DNA from 2 places in the Streptomyces sp. bgisy100 genome. Region 2 is predicted to be linked to the other one. Evidence: riboswitches for the same ligand, from Rfam matches in the RefSeq annotation. Region 2 holds a riboswitch; the other holds the start of a gene.
The links. Region 2 has a riboswitch for cobalamin ahead of AC3EQ1_RS09310 (cobalamin biosynthesis protein). Riboswitches for the same ligand answer to the same signal wherever they lie in the genome.
Positions count from the first base shown of each region.

Region 1: linked by a shared signal. The riboswitch ahead of AC3EQ1_RS28380 (SCO2321 family membrane protein) and the one ahead of AC3EQ1_RS09310 (cobalamin biosynthesis protein) in region 2 are both predicted to bind cobalamin.

Region 1 is NZ_JBYITE010000062.1:8,436-12,507, reverse strand. It holds gene AC3EQ1_RS28380 (SCO2321 family membrane protein) at 140-1,465, opposite strand; adenosylcobalamin-variant (AdoCbl-variant) riboswitch at 1,640-1,734, opposite strand; gene AC3EQ1_RS28375 (Strvi_7410 family MBL fold metallo-hydrolase) at 2,028-3,083, opposite strand; gene AC3EQ1_RS28370 (aldehyde dehydrogenase) at 3,320-4,072, shown strand, end outside.
Region 2 is NZ_JBYITE010000010.1:11,146-19,464, reverse strand. It holds gene AC3EQ1_RS09320 (putative cobaltochelatase) at 1-1,060, opposite strand, end outside; gene AC3EQ1_RS09315 (cobyric acid synthase) at 1,365-2,948, opposite strand; gene AC3EQ1_RS09310 (cobalamin biosynthesis protein) at 2,945-3,928, opposite strand; cobalamin riboswitch at 4,093-4,221, opposite strand; gene AC3EQ1_RS09305 (hypothetical protein) at 4,432-4,668, opposite strand; gene AC3EQ1_RS09300 (inorganic phosphate transporter) at 4,686-5,975, opposite strand; gene AC3EQ1_RS09295 (class II aldolase/adducin family protein) at 6,502-7,167, shown strand; gene AC3EQ1_RS09290 (alpha/beta hydrolase family protein) at 7,243-8,319, shown strand, end outside.

The DNA of each region.
Region 1 (4,072 bases), on a different contig from region 2:
CGGCCGAGGCCGGATGCGTGCCCGGTTACCGGGCCGGATGCCTGCCCGGGTACGAGCCCGGATCCGTGTTCGCCCTCGATCCCCGACACCGTCACGCTCCCGCCCCGCTCCGCCGCACCGCGCACGCCCACCACCATGCCTACGCCTTCTTCTTGCGGCCGCTCAGCAGGAAGCCGATCCCGATGCCCGCGACCAGGAACGCGCCGACCGTCCAGGCCGTCGACATGCCGTCCGAACCGCCCTCCTTGGCGTCCTGCGCGTCGCCGCCGTCTTCCGGGGCCTGCGCCGCCGGCTTCGGACCGGTGGCGTTCAGCTGCCGGACCAGGTCCCGCCCGCCGAAGTCCCGCGGGTCGGCGCCGGTCGCGTGGGCGGCGATGATCAGCGAGCCCAGGCCCGCCGGGTTGTCCTTCGACCAGGTCCGGGAGTGCCGCTCCAGCCAGGTGAGGGGGGAGCGGGCGGCGTCCAGGTAGCCGCCGGCCGCCAGGGCGATGACCGCGTCCGCCGTGTTGGCGTAGTCCGGGGCGGGCTTGTCGGCGCCCGGGGCGACGGCCGTCAGATGCCCGTCGGTCTTCTTCATGGCCGTGGCGAGGTACGCGGCGGAGGCGGCGGCCTTCGCCTCCGTGGCCGGCTCGTCCTTCGCGTCAGCGGATCCGCAGTCGAGCGGCTCGGCGTGCTGGGCGGCGCTCTTGATGGGCGGACCCAGCTGCAGTCCCCTGCCGACCAGGGCGAGCGCCCCGGCCGCGGTCGCGTCCGCGTTGGGCGCGAGCTTGCCCTTCTTGTCCGGCTGGTAGGCGAAGGCTCCGCGCTCATCCTTGTCGGCGTCGCAGCCGAGCAGGAATCCGTCCAGCGCCTCGTACGCCGACGTCTTCCCCTTCCGGGGCTTCACATCCGACGCATTCTCCCCCGCCGCGATGAGCGCGCCGATCACCAGCGAGGTGGAGTTGGCGTCGCTCGGGTCACCGGGGAAGTAGCTCCAGCCGCCGTCCTTGTTCTGCAGGGACTTCAGCCAGTTCACGGACTTCTTCACGGCGTCGCCGTGGCCGCCGAGCGCGGCCAGCGCCTGCACCGCGAGTGCGGTCGCGTTGCTGTCCACCGGAGTCTTCTTGTCGCACTCCTGGTCCGCGTCCGCGCGGAACTCCGCGAAGCCGCCCGAAGCGCACTGCTGGCCGGCCAGCCAGTCCACGGCCTCGGGGGCCGGCGTGACCTTCACCGTGTCCTGGGCGATCAGGGCCACCGACTGCCGCCAGACGGCGTCGAACTTCGGGTCCTTGGTGCCGTACAGCCCGGCCGGGAGCTTCGCCGGAGCCGCGGGCTTCGGTGAGTCGGCGGCGGACGCGGCCGGAGCGGCGGTCACGCACAGGGCGGCGGAGGCGGCCGTCAGCGCGACGGCGCGACGCAGTCTGCTGTGCCGGGACGGACCGCCCGGCCGGGGGCGCGGGGATATCTCCCCGGGGTGATGCAGCATCGGGCGGTGCCTTTCGGTGAGCGGACGCGGCCGGATCCGCTGCGCACCGCGCGGCCGTGCGGACGGGAGCGTGCGCACGCGGCGGGGCACCGGGCTCCGGCTCCGTATTCCTCGACGGTGCCGGTCCCCGGGCGCGGCCGTGGGACGGCCCGTCCGGAGACAGGAGCCGGTCACATCCGCCAGGGCACTCCGACTCGACGCCGTCGCGGCGCCTCACGGTTGCGGGTCAGTGCCGGAATTGCACCGGCTTTCCCCTGAGGGATGCGGTATCGACTGGCACACTCTACCGGCCCGTAGCAAGGGGCCCATGGGCGCCCGATGTCCCGAGCCGCCCGGGGGTGCATCGGAACCCGCCCAAGCACCCCGCCGGCCCCGCACCCGCCCCAGCACCCCGCCGGCCCCGCACCCCGCCGGCCCCGCCCCCGCGCCGCCCGGCACACGGCGCGCCCCGCCCCGCCTCGTACCGACCCGCCGCGCACGCGCCCCCGCACCGCCCCACGGGGTCGCACCGCCCGACCGTCCGCCCGGCTCCCTCTCACCGCCCGCCGCCCGGGAACTCCCCTCACACCGCCCGGTACGTCACCGGCTCGCTGCCCGGCACCGGCTCCGCCCGTCCCAGCGTCACCAGGCGCCGCAGATGCGCCTCCGCCTCCGAGACGGCGATGTTCCGTGACCCGGGGGAGATCTGCTCCCAGGGCCGGTTCCACTCCATGGCCTCGGCCAGCTGCCACGGGGTGAGCGCGCGGGCCCGCAGGAGGTCCCGCAGCCCGGCCAGCCGCGCCTCGTGGTGCGCCAGGAGCTGCCGCACCCGGGCCGCCGCGTCCGGGAAGGCGTACTGGTGGGCGGGCAGCACCTCGGCCGGGGCGAGGCGGCCGATCCGCTCCAGGGAGTCGAGGTAGTCCCCGAGCGGGTCGGTGACCGTGACGGCGTCGGGGTCCTCGTAGAGGCCGATGTGCGGACTGATGGTGGGCAGCAGGTGGTCGCCGGAGAACAGCCGGCCGTGGCCCGTCCGCCCGGCGGCCGGATGGTCCTCCTCCAGGTGCAGGCAGACATGGCCGGGGGTGTGCCCGGGCGTCCAGACGGCCCGCAGTCTCCGGCCCGGCAGATCGAGCAGTTCGCCGGGGACGACGGCGCGGTCGGGCAGTGCGGCCCGCAGACCGGGCAGCGCCGGATCCCGGCCGGACCCCCGGGCCGCGCGCAGCGGACGCAGATGATCCTCCGGCGCCCCGGCGGCTTCGAGCTTCCCGATCAGGTGGTCGAGCCAGAGCGCGGGCCGGGCCGCGCGGACCCGGCGCACGACCCGCGTGTCCGCGGGGTGCATCGCGATCCAGGCCCCCGACGCCTCGCGCACCCGCCCGGAGAGCCCGTGGTGGTCGGGGTGATGGTGGGTGACGAGCACGCCGTGCAGCTCGGTGACGGACGTGCCGCACGCCGCGAGTCCGGCGACGAGGGTGTCCCAGGAGGCCGGGTCGTCCCAGCCGGTGTCGATCAGAACCGGTCCGCGGCCGGTGTCCAGAAGGTGCACCAGCGTGTGGCCCAGCGGGTTGTCCGGGATCGGGACGGGGATGCTCCACACCCCGCCGCCGTGGTCGGTCACCGGGGCGGCCGGTTCCGTCATGGAGCCCTCCTCCATGGAGCCCCGCCCAGCGGATCGCGCCCCGAGCGAGCGGTGGAACGCGTTCTCCACCACGGTCGCCGGGACCGGTGCCCCGCGGGGCGGGAGGCGGCCGACGCATTGCCCACTGCAACGGGAACTGGTATCAGTTCTGATGCTGCGTCAGATATTAGCCGGGTCAGACGATTCCCGGGCGGCTTCGACGTTGAGGGCCGGCCGGACGGCGGGGAGGCAGGGCGATGACCGACCTCATCGAGCACGGACAGCTGTTCATCGGAGGCGCGTGGGTGGACCCGCTCGGCCCGGATGTGATCGAGGTGGTCTCGCCGCACACCGAGCAGGTCATCGGGCGCGTGCCGCACGCCTCGCGCGCCGATGTGGACCGCGCCGTGGCAGCCGCCCGCGAGGCCTTCGACCACGGGCCCTGGGCCCGTACCCCCCTCGCCGAACGGATCGAGGTGGTCACCCGGATCAAGGACGCGTTCGCCGTCCGGCACGAGGAGATCGCCCGGACCATCAGCGCGCAGAACGGCTCCCCCTACGCCTGGAGCGTCCTCGCCCAGGCCCTCGGCGCGATGATGGTGTGGGACGCGGCGATCACCGTGGCCCGGGACACCGCGCAGGAGGAACACCGGCAGGGGGCGCTCGGGCCGATCCTCGTCCGGCGGGAGCCGGTCGGGGTGGTCGCGGCCGTCGTGCCGTGGAACGTCCCGCAGTTCGTCGCCGCCGCGAAGCTCGCCCCCGCGCTGCTCACCGGGTGTTCGGTGCTCCTCAAGCCGTCGCCCGAGACCCCGCTCGACGCCTGGCTGCTCGCCGATATCGCGGCCGAGGCCGGGGTGCCCGAGGGCGTGCTCAGCATCCTCCCGGCCGACCGCGAGGTCAGCGAGTACCTGGTCGGCCACCCCGGCGTCGACAAGGTGTCGTTCACCGGCTCCGTGGCGGCCGGCAAGCGCGTCATGGAGGTCGCGTCCCGCAATCTGACCCGGGTCACC
Region 2 (8,319 bases):
CCGCGTCCTGCGGACCGCTCGACTCCGGCCCGTCCGAGGGCGATTCGCCGCCCCCGCCGCCGTCCGGGCCCGGATCGGGATCGTCGTCCCCGAACTCGTCCAGGGTGCGGTCCAGCTTCTCCTCGTCCAGCCCCGGCGCGTCGAACGGGTTGCGCCGCCGCCGGTGCGGCAGCGCCAGCAGCGCGGCCTGCCGGACGTCCTCCTTACGGACGTCCGTACGCCCGGCCCACGCCGCGAGCGCGGTGGCCGTCCGCGCCGTCACGATGTCCGCGCGCATCCCGTCGACCTCGAACGCCGCGCACACCGCCGCGATCCGGCGCAGCGCGCCGTCCCCGAGCCGCACCGACGGCAGCAGCGCCCGCGCGGCGGCGATCCGCTCCCGCAGCTGCTGTTCCTCGGCCGCCCAGCGCTCCGCGAAGCCCGCCGGGTCCTCGTCGTACGCCAGCCGCCGACGGACGACCTCCACCCGCTGGTCCGGCTCCCGCGAGGCCGCCACCTCCACGGTCAGCCCGAACCGGTCGAGCAACTGCGGCCGCAGCTCGCCCTCTTCCGGGTTCATGGTGCCGACCAGCAGGAACCGGGCCGCGTGCCGCACGGAGACGCCCTCGCGCTCCACGTACGAGGCGCCCATCGCCGCCGCGTCCAGCAGCAGGTCCACCAGATGGTCGTGGAGGAGGTTGACCTCGTCCACGTACAGCACCCCGCGGTGCGCGTCCGCCAGCAGGCCCGGCTCGAAGGCCTTCCGGCCCTCCGACAGGGCCCGTTCGATGTCCAGGGCGCCGACGAGCCGGTCCTCCGAGGCACCCACCGGGAGTTCGACCATCCGGGCCGGCCGGGAGACACCCGCCGCCGGCCCGTGCGGCCCGTCCGGGCAGGACCCGTCGGGAGCCGCCGGATCGCAGGAGAACCGGCAGCCCGGCACCACGTCCACCGCCGGCATCAGGGCGGCGAGCGCCCGCACGGCGGTCGACTTCGCCGTGCCCTTCTCACCGCGCACCAGCACCCCGCCGACCGCCGGGGAGACCGCGTTGAGCAGCAGCCCCAGCCGCAGGTCGTCCATGCCGACGATCGCCGTGAACGGATAGCTGGGCACCGCGGGGGCGCCGGCCGCGCCGCCGCCCCCGGTCGCCGCGTCCGGTTCCGCGGCCGAAGCCGTCGTGGTCGTCATACGTCATCCTCCAGGTCACCCTCGAGCTGCGGGCAGGTCGCGCGGAGCCGCTCATGGGCCCGCGGTTCCGCCGCTGTCGTCCGGCCCGTCGTCCACCGGCCCCTGATGGACCGGCTCCCGGTCCACCGTTCACTGATCCGTCGTCCGGCCGTTCCCCGGCATCTCTCCCGCCGGCCCGTCATCCCCTGCCGGCCCGTCACGGCGCCCCCGGAGCGACGAAGGGAAGCCCCGGCGGGGGCCCCGACTCGATCAGCCGCAGCAGTGCGTCCGTGTCGGCGTGCTCCTCGATCAGGTCGCCGAGCCGGTCCAGCTGCTCCTCGCGGAGCGCCGCGAAGCAGGTGTCCGGCGCCGGGACGAAGCGCCGCCCGGCCGCCCGCGCGACCCGGCTCAGGAACGCCCGCCGGAACCCGTCGCTCTCCAGCGAGCCGTGCCAGTGCGTCCCCCAGACGGATCCGGTGCGGCAGCCGTCCAGGAACTCCTCGTCCGCCGGCCCGACCTCGGCCACGCCATGGTGGATCTCGTAGCCCTCGACCCATTCGCCGAGCGCCTCGCCCGCCGGCCGGGCCAGTGTCTTCTCCGGCGCGAACCGGACGCGCACGGGCAGCAGTCCCAGCCCGTCCACCGTCCCCGCCCGCGACTCGACCTCGTCCTCGATGCGTTCGCCCAGCATCTGGAAGCCGCCGCAGATGCCCAGCACCGGACGGCCCTCCGCGGCCCGCCGCGCCACCGCGTCGGCGAGGCCGCGCTCCCGCAGCCACGCCAGGGCCCGCACGGTGCCCCGGGTGCCCGGCAGGACCACCAGGTCCGCGTCGGCCAGCTCCTCCGGCCGGTCCACGAAGCGCACCACCACGCCGGGTTCGGCGGCCAGCGCGTCCACATCGGTGAAGTTCGACATCAGCGGCACCGCGGCGACCGCGACCCGCAGGACGTCCTGTCCGTGCGGCGGCGCGACGACCGACTCGCGGACCGTGCCGCGCAGCGACACCCGCAGCCCGTCCTCCTCGTCGATGCCCAGCCCGTGCGCGTACGGCAGGACGCCGAGCGTGCGCCGCCCGGTGAGCCCGTGCAGCATGTCCAGACCGGGCTCCAGCAGGGAGACGTCCCCGCGGAACTTGTTGACCAGATAGCCGGAGACCAGCGCCTGGTCCTCCCGGGCCAGCAGTGCCGTCGTACCGAAGAACGAGGCGAACACCCCGCCGCGGTCGATGTCCCCGACCACGACCACGGGCAGCCGGGCCGCCCGGGCCAGACCCATGTTCACGATGTCCGTGCGCCGCAGGTTGATCTCCGCCGGACTGCCCGCCCCTTCACAGATCACCGCGTCATACGTGCCCCGCAGCTCCTCGAGGCACTCCACCACGGTCTCCAGGAGCTGTCCGCGGTCGGTGTACCGCCGCTGCCGCCCCGGCGCGCCCGAGGCGTCCCCGAAGTAGCCCCGGGCGCTCATCTCCCCGACCGGCTTCCCCAGCAGCACCACCTGACTGCTGCGGTCGCTCCCGGGCTTGAGCAGCACCGGGTTCATCAGGGCGCTCGGCTCGACGCGGGCGGCGGCGGCCTGCATGGCCTGCGCCCGGCCGATCTCCGCGCCCTCCCGGGTGACGAACGAATTCAGCGACATGTTCTGCGCCTTGAAGGGCGCGACAGACACCCCCTTGCGGGAGAGCCACCGGCAGATCCCCGCGGTGACCACGCTCTTCCCGGCGTCGGAGGTGGTGCCGGCGACGAGCAGCCCGCCGCCTCTGTGGTGTGTGTCTCTGTGGTGCGTGTCCGGCCCGTTCATCGGCTCCCCCTTCCGGCGGCCGGGCGCCGCGGGCGGCTCCGCACCAGGCCGCCCGCGACACAGAGCGCGAGGGCCAGGACGTTGACGCGCCGGGACAGCCGGACCGCGCGTTCGATGTCCGGCACCGCCACCGGACGGTTCTCCCCGCCGAGCACCGGCCGGTGTTCGACCCGGCCGCGGTAGGCCAGGGTGCCGCCCAGGCGGACGCCGAGCGCCCCCGCGAAAGCGGACTCGACCGGTCCGGCATTGGGGCTGGGGTGTTGCCGGGCGTCCCGGCGCAGCACCCGCCAGGCGCCCCGCGGATCCGGCCCGGCGAGCACCGCCAGCGCGGCGGTGAGCCGCGAACCGGGGTAGCCCGCGACGTCGTCCAGCCGCGCCGCGGCCCAGCCGAACCGCAGATGGCGCGGCGACCGGTGGCCCACCATCGCGTCGAGGGTGTTGACCGCGCGGAAGCCGACGAGGCCGGGAACTCCGGCGACGGCTCCCCACACCAGGGCTCCCACGACCGCGTCCGAGGTGTTCTCGGCGACCGACTCGACCACGGCGCGGGCGATCTGCTGCCCGTCCAGGGCCTGCGGATCCCGGCCGCACAGATGCGGCAGCCGCTCGCGGGCGACGTCCAGGTCCCCGGCGGCCAGTGCGCCGCCCACGGCGCGCGCCTCCCGGCCCAGCGACGTCCCGCCCAGCACCGCCCAGGTGGCGGCGGCGGTCAGCCCGGCCGTGGCGGCGGGGGAGCGGCGCAGCGTGCGCGCGAGTACGGCGGAGGCCGCGGTGGCGCCTCCGGCGAGCAGGGCGGTGTGCAGCGCCCCGGCTCCGCGGTGGTCGCGCCAGAGCCGGCGCTCGAGCGCCGCGGCGGTCCGGCCGAACGCGGCGACGGGGTGACCGCGCCGCGGGTCACCGAGCACCAGGTCGGCGGCGAAGCCCAGGGCGGTGCCGAGGCCGGCCGCGCCCGCGGCGGCGAGTCCGTGTCGTCCCCTCACCGTGCGATCCGTCCCCTCCGGGCGTGATGGGCACGCATCGGATCAGCCGGCCGTCGCGCCTCGGCGGGAACATCCGGGAACGGCTCTTGGCGTACGGGAACAGCCGGGCATCGCGATCGTCCTCACTCAGGGTCCGCGCCCTGGCTCGACGTACCGGCGGTGAGAGTCTCCTGGCTTCCGGATCGGCGCGTCCCCCGGCCTTCCAGCCCGTCGCTGCGGGCCGTGACATCTCGGGTGGGGGTGCGCTCCCCGGTGACAGTGGCGGGACCGCGCCGGACTTGCACCGGCTTCCTCTCCTGCCGCCGTTGGGCCCCGGCAGTCCACCACGGGCCGCGAAGGCCCGTCAACTTGCGCTTGACCTGCGACGGGAGAGTGTGCCGCGCCCCACAGCGGACGATCGCGCCCGCCCGGGGCGCAAACGACGGTCCGCCGGGCCGGACGGCGCGGGGTGCGCTGTCCGGCCCGGCGGACCGGTTGCGGGCGGGGCCGTTCGCCCCGGCCCGTCAGGCGACGATCAGGTGGATGCCGTACGCCACGGCGGCCAGGCACAGGCCGTAGCAGACGTAGGCGCCGGTCCGGGCCAGGGAGCCGGGGGCGGTCACCGTGGCGGTGCCGTCCGGCTGGGTCCGTGTCCGGCGGGAGGTGCCGACGATGCCGAGGGTGAACAGGCCCACGAGCGCGACGGTCGCCACGAGGCTGACGCCGAAGACCTGGCCGAGAGCTGCCCAGTCGATGTTCATGACGGTGGGTTCCTTACCTAGACCGTGACCTTGGCGGCGGACTGGCCGGCCGGCGCGCTCTGCGGGGCCTTGCCCTGCGCGGCGACGCCGGCGACCGGGGCGCCGGTGGCGGCGTCGGACGCCTCACCGGAGGCCGCGGAGCCGACCGGCGGCGGGGAGACCGTGCGGAGGGCGGCGGTGACGACGCCCGGCGGCTCGGTGGCCCCGGTCTCGTTGACGTTGGTGTGGTCCACCGGCTTGCGGCGGGAGAGCGCCCAGATCGCGCCGCAGGCGACGAGCGCGAGGACGGCGACGGCGGCGACGCCCCAGGTGCCCTGGCCGGCGAGGAGCGCCGCGGCCGCCGCGACGAGACCGGCGGCCGGAAGCGTCAGCCCCCACGCGGCCACCATGCGGCCCGCGGTCGACCAGCGGACGACCCCGCCCTTGCGGCCGAGGCCGGAGCCCATGACCGAGCCGGAGCAGACCTGGGTGGTGGAGAGCGCGAAACCGAGGTGCGAGGAGGCCAGGATGACGGTCGCGGCGCCGGTCTGGGCGGCGAAGCCCTGCGGCGGCTGGATGTCGGTGAGGCCCTTGCCCATGGTGCGGATGATCCGCCAGCCGCCCAGGTAGGTGCCGAGCGCGATGGCGACACCGGCCGAGACGATGACCCACATCGGCGGGTCGGCCTGCGGGGCGAGCGCGCCGCCGGTGATCAGCGCCAGGGTGATGACACCCATGGTCTTCTGCGCGTCGTTGGTGCCGTGTGCCAGGGAGACCAGCGCGGCGGAGGCGATCTGCCCGGCGCGGTAGCCCTTGGCGGTCTCCTGCTCGTCCTGGTTCCGGGCCAGCCGGTAGGTGAGCCGGGTCGCGGCCATCGCGGCGACGCCGGCCACGAGCGGCGCGGCGACGGCGGGGATCAGGACCTTCATGACGACCGCGTCGGCGTTGACGGCGCCGAAGCCGACGGACGCCACGGTCGCGCCGATCAGACCGCCGAACAGAGCGTGCGACGAGCTGGAGGGGAGCCCCGCCAGCCAGGTCAGCAGATTCCAGATGATGGCTCCGACCAGTCCCGCGAAGATCACTTCGGGCCGGATGCCGGACCCCTCGTCGATGATGCCGCCGGAGATCGTCCGGGCGACCTCGATGGAGAGGAAGGCGCCGATCAGGTTGAGGACCGCCGACATCGCCACCGCTGTTCTGGGCTTGAGAGCCCCGGTGGAGATGGTGGTGGCCATGGCGTTGGCGGTGTCGTGGAAGCCGTTCGTAAAGTCGAACACCAAGGCCGTGATGATCACGATCCCGATGAGAAGCGTGATGTGTTCCATTCACCCAGGCAATCAGCTCGTTGGTCAGTGGCACGGCGAACGTAGAGACGGCGAGTGAACGGAAGGTGAACTGAAGGGGTGTTTGGAGTGTCACCCTTTTGGGGCGCCCTGAAGGCGCCGTTCCCCTCCGTCCGCCGGGAGTTCTCCGGAGCGTCGGATTCCGCTGTGGGTGAGCCGTGTGAGCTGCGAGGCCGTGAACGGAGCGCGCTTCGCCCCTCGGGAATCTCTCATGGCCGGCGCGCGGCCGGAAATTGAAGCGGCGCGTGCGGCACCAAGGGGGCGCGACCGGTCGTCGAGGGCGGATGAGAGGGAGCGAAATCGGCGGTTGCGAATCCCTCTATGGGTGCACACCTCGTGCCATATGGAGCACATCACCCCGAGGGTGCATGACACTCCCTCGGGCCCACCTTGGCGTGCCGTTCGTCCCCTTTGGTTCGCTTTCCCGGAGCGGCTTCCGGCCGGGTCGGCGCCCGGTGCGCGAGCCGATGTCCCGTACCTGACAGGATCGGCGGCGGAGGTGAGGGCCTTGACCGAGACCGAGCACGCCCGCATCGAAGAGGCATGGGCCGACCTGGTGGCCACGGCACGGCGGACGGTCGCCGACGGACTCGTGGTCGGTACCTCGGGCAATGTGTCCGTACGCGTCGGCGACACCGTCCTGGTGACCCCGACCGGCGTGCCCTACGACCGGCTCACCCCGCGGGACGCCGTCGGCGTCGGCCTCGACGGCCGGCAGGTGCTCGGGGAGCTGGAGCCGACCAGCGAGGTGCCGATGCACCTGGCCGTCTACCGCAGCACCGACGCCGCCGCGGTGGTGCACACCCACGCCGTCCACGCCACCGCCGTCTCCCTGCTGGTCGACGAGCTCCCGCCGGTCCACTACATGACCGCGGCCCTCGGCGGCCCGGTCCGGGTCGCCCCCTACGCGCTCTACGGCAGCGACGAGTTGGCCGAGAACATGCTCCGGGCGCTCCACGACCGCACCGCCTGTCTGCTGCGCAACCACGGGACCGTCGTGCACGGCGCCACCCTCGCCCAGGCCTACGACCGCACCGCCCAGTTGGAGTGGATGTGCCGGGTCTGGCTGACCGCCCGGTCCGTCCCCGGCCACACGCCGAGCCTGCTGTCCGCCGGCCAACTCCGCGAGGCCGGCGAGAAGCTGCGCGGCTACGGGCAGCCGCGGCAGGACTGACGCCCCGGCACCCGGCGCTCACCCGGCCGCGGACGCCCACTGGCCACCCGCCCCGCCCCCGCTCACACTGAGCGGATGGGCCTGCGAACAGCGGCGGCCGCGGCCGCCCTCACCGTGCTCGGGGCCGGTACGGCCGCCGTGGCGGCCGGCCGGCACGCCAGCGGCGCCGCCCTCGAACCCCATCGGCTGCGCCCGCTGCCCGCCGACCCGCCGCTCACCGTCCACGGCGTCGCCGACGGCCGGATCACCCTGACCCGCAGCCTCACCGCACTGCGGCCCGGCACCTACGGCCTGACCGGCGGCGGGACCCATGCCGTCGTGGGGCCGGTCCTGAAGGGCGTGCCGCACGCACCGGACGTCGTCGTCCGCCGACTGGAGCGGGTCACCCACGGCAGTCCCGGCCCCGGCGCCCGGCTGTGGCTCACCCCGCAGGTGCACATCGGCAACCCGCGCGACGCGCTCGGCCTCGACCACGCCGACGTCGACGTCCCCGGTGACCGCGGGCCGCTCCCAGCCTGGTTCGTGCCCGGGGCCCGCGACACCTGGGTGATCACCGTGCACGGCCTCGGCACCGGCCGCGAACACCCCATGGTCGTCATGCCCTTCCTCCGCCGGCACCGTTTCCCCGTACTGGACCTCGGCCACCGCGGCGACCTGGGAGCCCCCCGTCCCCCGGACGGCATCCAGCACCTCGGCGCCACCGAGTGGCGCGACCTGGACGCGGGCATGAGCTACGCGGCCCGCTACGGCGCGGAGCACATCGTGCTGTACGGCTGGTCCACCGGCGCCACCATGGCGCTCATCGCCGCCGCGCGCTCCCCGCTGCGGCACCTCCTGAGCGGGCTCGTCCTGGACTCCCCGGTCCTGGACTGGCGGGCGACGGTGAGCGCGCTCGCGTCCGCCGCCGGAGCCCCGCGGCCGCTGCTGCCGCTGGCCGTCCGCGCCGCGCAGGGCCGGCTCGGACTCGACGGCGACCTGCTCGGCGGGTCCGCCGATCCGGAGCGCCTGTCCGTACCGGCCCTCCTGCTGCACGGCCCGGACGACACGATCGCCCCCTGGGAGAGCTCCCGGGCGCTCGCCGGGCGCCGGCCCGACCTCGTCACCCTGCACACCGTGCCGCACGCCCCCCACGCGGCGATGTGGAACGCCGGC